DNA from 2 places in the Arthrobacter sp. UYNi723 genome. Region 1 is predicted to be linked to the other one. Evidence: predicted binding sites of a transcription regulator. Region 1 holds the regulator's gene; the other holds the start of a gene.

Evidence for each region. Region 1 encodes Rex, which represses fermentation and respiration genes when NADH is low (regulators of the CRP and FNR family bind a similar motif). Its sites were predicted from a motif close to CTTGTGAANNNNTTCACAAG; they were not measured.
Region 2: ACVWY0_RS15675 (glyceraldehyde-3-phosphate dehydrogenase) is a predicted target of Rex. The motif match lies at 2,022-2,041, and genes of this name have one in related genera.

What each region holds. Positions count from the first base shown of each region.
Region 1 is NZ_JBSRZM010000008.1:85,221-88,822, reverse strand. It holds gene ACVWY0_RS08520 (hypothetical protein) at 117-914, shown strand; gene ACVWY0_RS08515 (redox-sensing transcriptional repressor Rex) at 972-1,715, opposite strand; gene ACVWY0_RS08510 (glutaredoxin family protein) at 1,807-2,061, opposite strand; gene ACVWY0_RS08505 (HAD family hydrolase) at 2,212-3,030, shown strand; gene ACVWY0_RS08500 (30S ribosomal protein bS22) at 3,226-3,324, opposite strand; gene ACVWY0_RS08495 (helix-turn-helix domain-containing protein) at 3,481-3,602, opposite strand, start outside.
Region 2 is NZ_JBSRZM010000021.1:11,227-14,828, reverse strand. It holds gene ACVWY0_RS15680 (hypothetical protein) at 44-247, opposite strand; gene ACVWY0_RS15675 (glyceraldehyde-3-phosphate dehydrogenase) at 325-1,803, opposite strand; RNA gene rnpB (RNase P RNA component class A) at 2,071-2,457, opposite strand; gene ACVWY0_RS15665 (YaaA family protein) at 2,514-3,278, shown strand; gene ACVWY0_RS15660 (zinc ribbon domain-containing protein) at 3,339-3,602, opposite strand, start outside.

The DNA.
Region 1 (3,602 bases):
GAATGATCCCCCGCGGCACCCGCCGGGGGTACGGTGGGAAGTAAGCCGTACTGGGGGCAGGCCAGTTGGACTGCACCCAGCAGCCGAACTGACATCCGACCTGCAAAGGACCGCTCATGAGCACGCCTGTCCCGCCTCCCGTCCCGAACGAGCCCGAGCCCGGCAACCAGCCGCCAGCGCCCCGCTACGGCGAGAACAGCCCGCAGTTCGGGCAGCCCACACCGCCGGCACCACAGTACGGGCAAAACGCCCCGCAGTATGGCCAGCAGACTCCCCCGGCACCCCGGTACGGGCAGAACGCCCAGCAGTATGGCCAGAACAACCCGCCGCAGTTCGGCCAGCCCACGCCTCCGCCCTATGGCCAGCAGCCGTACGGGCAGTCCCCTTACGCGCAGTACCCGTCCGAGCAGCCGCAGGCCACGGGATCCAACGGGGTTCCCCAGCTGGTCAATATCTCGTTCTGGCTGCTGATTGGCGCGGGTGTTGTGTATGTCATCAGCCTGCTGATGGGCATTGGCATGCTCGATGACCCGGCGATGCGCCGCGCCTTCGAAGACGCCATGCGCAGCGGTGGCGCTTCCGGCACGGAGTTTGCCTTCGACGATTTCAAGGGTGTCCTCGCCGGGTCGCTCGTGGTCTTCGCCATCATCGGCGCTGGGTTGTACGCGCTGGTGGCGTTCTTCGTCCGTAAGGGCAAGAACTGGGCCCGCATCCTCGGTACGGTTTTCGCGGCACTGTCCATTTTCGGCCTCTTCGGACCACCGAGCCTTGGAACCGTGGGGACGCTGGCCGGGATCGCAGCGATCGTGCTGCTCTACCTGCCGGCCGCGGCACCTTACTTCCGCAAGCAGCAGCCGTTCGCTAACCCGTACGGCGCCCCGGGCACCACGCCTGGAAACCCCTACGGGCAGTAGCACCAACGAGTCGCATCCACACCCTAACGGGCGTGGGCCCCATCAGCCGCCGACGAACTAGGCGGTCTGGTCCGGGGTCTGCGCCCGTTGTGCGTGATAGGCGAGGATCTGCAGTTCGGTGGCCATATCCACCTTGCGGAGGTTGACGCCCTCGGGGACCTGCAGCATAACGGGGGCGAAGCTCAGGATGCTGTGGACACCCGCCGCCACCACGCGGTCGCACACGGCCTGCGCCACGTGGGCCGGAAGTGCCAGGACCACCATGTTGGCGCCCGTCCGCTGCAACACGGCCTCCATGTCCGCAGCGTCGCTGACGCGCAGCCAGCCCACCTCATTGCCCACCACCATCTGGTCGGCGTCGAAAATTGCCACCACATCAAAACCGCGGGACTCGAAGCCGCCGTAACGGGCCAGGGCTTTGCCGAGGTTACCCGCGCCAACAATGGCGACCTTCCAGTCGTGGGTCAGTCCCAAGGCCGCGGAGATGTGACGGCTCAGGTACTGCACTTCGTAGCCCACTCCGCGCGTGCCGTAGGAACCCACATAGGAAAGGTCCTTGCGCAGGGTTGACGAGCTCACGCCTGACGCTTCCGCCAGCGATTCCGAAGATACCCGTTCGACGCCGTCGGACAGCAGCGTGTTAAGGGCGCGCAGGTAGATGGTCAACCGGGCCACTGCTGCGGGCGGTATTTGCTTGGCGGCCTCTGTACCGTGGACAGGCTGTGCCCCGTGGACAGGCTGTGTACTGTGGCCAGTTTCTGCACCTTGGACAGCCTGCGGAGATGAATCCAGTGAAGTCACTATCCCCTCCATCCCATCGCGTCGTGACTCCACTCTAGAGCCCCGCCGCTGGTGCCAACAAAGCCGGTGTCATTTCTGCGAGGCCGCTTTCCTATTGGGCCATGGCGCGTTGGAGGACGCGCTCCAGCCGGGCTTCGTCGATCTTCCAGAAATCGCGTTGGATTCCATCCACCAGGACCACGGGGATTTCCTCCGCATACCGCTCACGCAGTTCCGGCAGCTCGTCCACCTGCTGTTCCGTCCACCCGAGTCCCAGCGAGGCAGTAACGCGTCCGACGGCGTCGCGCGCCCCTGCGCACAGGTGACAGTCTGCTTTGGTGATGAGGACTACCTCGGGTTTAGCCATGCATTAACCGTATCGCCCTTCTGGGCGGAAAACAGGGCAGAGGACAGCGGCCGACGGCCGGGCGTACGGCGACGCGGGTATCCGGGCGGGCACTGGCACTCACGCTGGCACTGAAATCCTGGCCACCGAGTATTGACTAGACTCGTGGACATGCCCGAGGAGAAGTACGTCGCTGTGGTGACCCAGCCGGATGCGTTGATGCAGACCGGCGAGGCCGCCTTCTTCGACGTCGATAACACCCTCATGAAGGGCGCCAGCCTCTTCCACGTTGCCCGCAAGATGCACCAACGCGGCGCCTTCACCCTGACGCAGGCTGCGGGGTTCGCGTGGAAGCAGTTCAAATTTGTGGCGCGCGGCGAGAACATGGACGACGTCCATGCTGTCCGCGACTCCGCCCTCACCCTCGCCGCGGGAATCACTGTGGAAGACGTCAAGGCCCTGGGCGAAGAGGTCTACGACGAAATGATCGCGTCGAGGATCTGGCCCGGCGCCAAGGCACTGGCGCAGCAGCACCTCCGCGTGGGCCGGCGGGTCTGGCTGGTTACCGCAACCCCCATCGAGGTTGCCGCGGTAATTTCCACCAGGCTCGGCCTGACCGGAGCCTTGGGCACCGTGGGCGAGGTTGCCGACGGCATGTACACCGGCCGGCTGGTGGGCGACATCCTGCACGGTTCCGCCAAGGCAGTGGCAGTGCAGGCCCTGGCCCACGCCGAAGACCTGGACCTCAAGCGGTGCTGGGCCTACAGCGACTCATACAATGACATCCCGCTGCTGTCCCTGGTGGGGCACCCGGTAGCCATCAACCCCGATGCCAGGCTCCGCCGCCACGCGCGGGACAACAACTGGCCGGTCTACGACTTCCGTTCCGGCCGCCGCGCCGCCACCCTGGGGCTCAAGGCAGCAACGGCCGGCGGCGCCGTGTACGGTCTCTGGCGCGGATACTCCCGGATGCGCGGCCCCCGCATCTAGGACCCGGCCCGCCAGCTGCTGCGCCTCGCGTAGGAGCGCATCGCGGCCGAACGCGGGACGAAGGTCGCTCAGCGACCGTAGGAGCGCCTTTCGGACGTGTCTAAGCGACGGCGAGGCACAGCCGCTGGCACGCGACGAAAACAAAATGCCCGCTGCCGGGAAGGCAACGGGCATTTCACGCTTGTCGAAGTATCTCTACTTCTTATTGCGGCGCTGGTGACGGGTCTTACGAAGCAACTTGCGGTGCTTCTTCTTGGCCATACGCTTGCGACGCTTCTTAATAACTGAACCCACGAAAGTTCCTCACAAACTAGATGCAGTACCTGTCTGATGGAAATGGTCCGTGGACAGAGCTACAGACTGAAACAACTGACAGATTCTTACAATGACGTAAAACGTTCCTTAACAGGGTACCGCTTCTTGGCGATGCCCACTGACCGCGGGTAATGCTCAGGCGGTTTCGGAGTGCCCGTCCACCACAGCACCCTTGAGGTACTGCTCGACGGCGCTCTCCGGCACCCGGTACGACCGGCCGAAACGCACCGCGGGCATTTCGCCTGAGTGGACCAACC
Region 2 (3,602 bases), on a different contig from region 1:
GGAGGACGAGTGGCCCGGGTGATCCGCCTACTGCTATGGCCGGCTACTGCTCCCGGGCTACGCGGCGCAGGTCTTCTTCGGCAACCTGGAGGAGCCCTTCGAGCTGGCGCACGCGGTCGTCGCCGACGTCGCCGGAAGCCCGGGACGCGCGGGCCTGCTCCAGGAGCCTGATGGCTTCTTTGTGGTTGGCTTTGGCGACGTCGAGGGCGTGTTCAAGGGTGGTCTCGTGGAGAGTTTCGTTATCCATGCCACCAGTGTGGTCCCGATTCCCGGCTGATTCCAGCGAATCAGCCGGGAATGTAGGGCAGCCAGCCCGCAAACGGCCTAGACGGCGATTGCGGCCAAGGCAGCAGCGGCTTCCTTGGCGGGGAAGGACGGCGGGTTGACGCCGGCCATCTCTTCCATGACCCGGACTACCTGGCAGCTGTAGCCGAACTCGTTGTCGTACCAGACGTAGAGGATGACGTTCTTGTCATTGGAGATCGTGGCGAGACCGTCCACGATGCCGGCACGGCGCGAGCCAACGAAGTCCGTGGAAACAACCTCGGGTGAATCGATGTAATCAATCTGCTTGCGCAGGTCCGAATGCAGGGACATCTGGCGCAGGTAATCGTTCACCTCATCCTTGGTGGTTCCGTTCTCCAGGCTCAGGTTCAGGATCGCCAGCGAGACGTCCGGCGTGGGGACCCGGATGGAACTTCCCGTGAGCTTGCCCAGCAGCTCGGGAAGCGCCTTCGCCACAGCGGTGGCCGCTCCGGTTTCCGTGATGACCATGTTCAGCGCGGCGGAGCGGCCCCGGCGGTCGCCCTTGTGGAAGTTATCGATCAGGTTCTGGTCGTTGGTGAAGGAGTGGACCGTCTCCACGTGGCCGTGGATCACACCGAACTTGTCGTTGATGGCCTTCAGGACCGGCGTGATGGCGTTGGTGGTGCAGGAGGCTGCGGACACAATCTGGTCCGAGTCCTCGATGGTGCCGTGGTTGATGCCGTGCACAATGTTCTTCAGTTCGCCCTTGCCCGGCGCTGTCAGGAGGACACGGGCAACGCCCTTGCTCTGCAGGTGCTGCGACAGGCCCTCAGCGTCGCGCCAGCGGCCCGTGTTGTCCACCACCAGGGCGTTGTGGATGCCGTAGGCGGTGTAGTCGATCGTGGCGGGGTTCTCCGAGTAGATGACCTGGACCTGGACACCGTTCGCGGTGATGGTGTTGGCGGCTTCGTCCACACGGATGGTTCCCTCGAAGGAGCCGTGGACCGAGTCGCGGCGCAGAAGGCTGGCGCGCTTGGTGAGGTCCTTGTCCGAGCCGCGGCGCACCACGATGGCGCGCAGGCGCAGGCCGTGGCCGCCGCCTGCCTTTTCGATGAGCAGGCGCGCCAGCAGCCGGCCGATCCGGCCAAAGCCGTACAGCACGACGTCGGTGCTGGTGCGGTCATCGCCGCCACGCTTGCCGACTACCTCGGCAAGCTCGGCGCGGAGGAACTCTTCCAGGGTGGCGCCGTCGCCTTCTGCCTTGAACTTCTCTGCCAGGCGGGCGACGTCGATGGCCGCCGCACCAAGTTCCAGCTGAGCCAGGATGTTCAGCAGCGGTGCGGTCTCTTCGAGCAGGAGCTCGGTGTTGCTCATGCGGCGGGCGAAACGGTGCGCCTTGAGGATGTTCATGGTGGACTTGTTGATCAGGCTGCGGCCGTGAATGCTGGTCACCACGTTGTTTTCGCGGTACAGCCGGCCAATCACCGGAATCATGGCCTCGGCGAGAGCCTCCCGGCCCATCCACGTATCAAGACAAGAATCTGACGTCTGGCTCACAGAACTACCTTCCTCGGTTCAGCCGCATACGTCGTCGTACGCGGTTGGCGGCCACCTGATGTTGTCCAGGGGCTCTAGCACCGGCAGGATGCGGTCCATCCCGGGTGCCGTGGAGAAGCGTAAAGAAAAGCCACCGGCTGCGAACGCAGACCCGGCGGCAGAACTTCTACGTTCGCTCTCTATTCTAGGCTGGAGCGACACCACGGACCGCCGCAACCGGCGTGAAATCACTCACATGCGGGGCGGGTCGGTGCCCGGGGTGGTGGTTGGATGGGTTGACCGATACGCCGGGTTCTGTGCTCCCGTGCCGTTACCAGCGCGGGAGTAGCGGCCATCCATCTACGGACGCCGTTGCCGACGCCCTCCAGCGGCCTACCCGGACACTCGGGCGGGCAGCCCTCAAACGTGTCCTGTCTGGCCTTGCTCCGGGTGGGGTTTACCTAGCCTTCCCGGTCACCCGGGAAGCTGGTGGTCTCTTACACCACCGTTTCACCCTTACCTGCTGAGCTTCCGTTGCCGGAAGACGCAGGCGGTCTGTTCTCTGTGGCACTGGCCTGCGGGTTACCCCGAGTGGGCGTTACCCACCACCCTGCCCTGCGGAGCCCGGACGTTCCTCGAGCCACTTGCGTGACGCGCGGCCGCCTGGTCAACCCATCCGCAGCCAGTCTACCGCCGGAAGGAGGCCCCTCCGTCGCCGGTAGGATCGTACGGTGCTGATTCTGCTTCCCCCCTCCGAAGGCAAGACCCCCGCAGTCCGCGGGTCCGCCGTCGACTGGCCGTCACTGAGTTTTCCCGAACTCAACTCCTACCGGGCCAAGGTCCTGGAAGCGCTGGGGACGGTGAGTGCGCATGAGGATGCCCTCGCGCTGCTGGGGGTCGGCGCCTCGCTGCAGGACGACGTCGAACGCAACACCCGGCTCCACGCCGAACCGGCGGCTCCTGCGCACCAGATCTATTCGGGCGTTCTGTACGACGCCCTCGGCTACAAAACCTTGACGCCTGCGCAGCGCCGGAAGGCCGATGTTTCGGTGCTGGTGATCTCGGCACTGTGGGGTGCCATCCGCTTCGCCGACAGTGTGCCCGCCTACCGGCTGTCGATGGGAACGGCACTGCCCGACGTCGGCCGGCTCGCCTCGTTCTGGAAGCCGCAGCTTTCGGAAGCCCTCGCGGAGTCCGTGTCCGGGCATCTGCTCGTGGACTGCCGCTCCAGCACGTATGCCGCGGCATGGGCACCGCCGCCGGCTCAGACGGTGGCCGTCAACGTATTCACCGAGGTCAGCGGTGTACGCAAGGTGGTCAGCCACTTCGCGAAACACACGCGCGGCGAGCTGGCACGGCACCTGCTGGCCCGCCGCGGCAACGCCCCGCAGACCCCGGTACAGCTGCTGAAGGCCACTCGCGAAAAATGGGACGCGGAGTTGGTTGACGGTTCAGCGCGGAAACCGCACGCGCTGAACATCATCCTTCCCAACTAGGTAGCGCTAACTGTCGTTTTGAACGTTCAAAACGACAGTTAGCGCTACTTACATGGTCTGCTAGGCAGTTGGGGCGGGGGTGTTCCACTCGGCGGAGCGCACCAGGATGGCGCCGGAGTCCGGGCAGAACACAATGTCGTCTTCGGCGGCGGCCTTGATCTCTGCGAGGTCTCCGGGGCTCAACTTCATGCCGGAGGCTTCAGAGGTTCCGTGGAACAACCGGGCGGCGCCCACTCCCCGCTTTGCCAGCGTCTTTTCGTAGACAGCCAGCATCCCGGCGTCGAGTCCTGCAGCGAATTCGGCGCGCTTGCCGCGGACAACGGT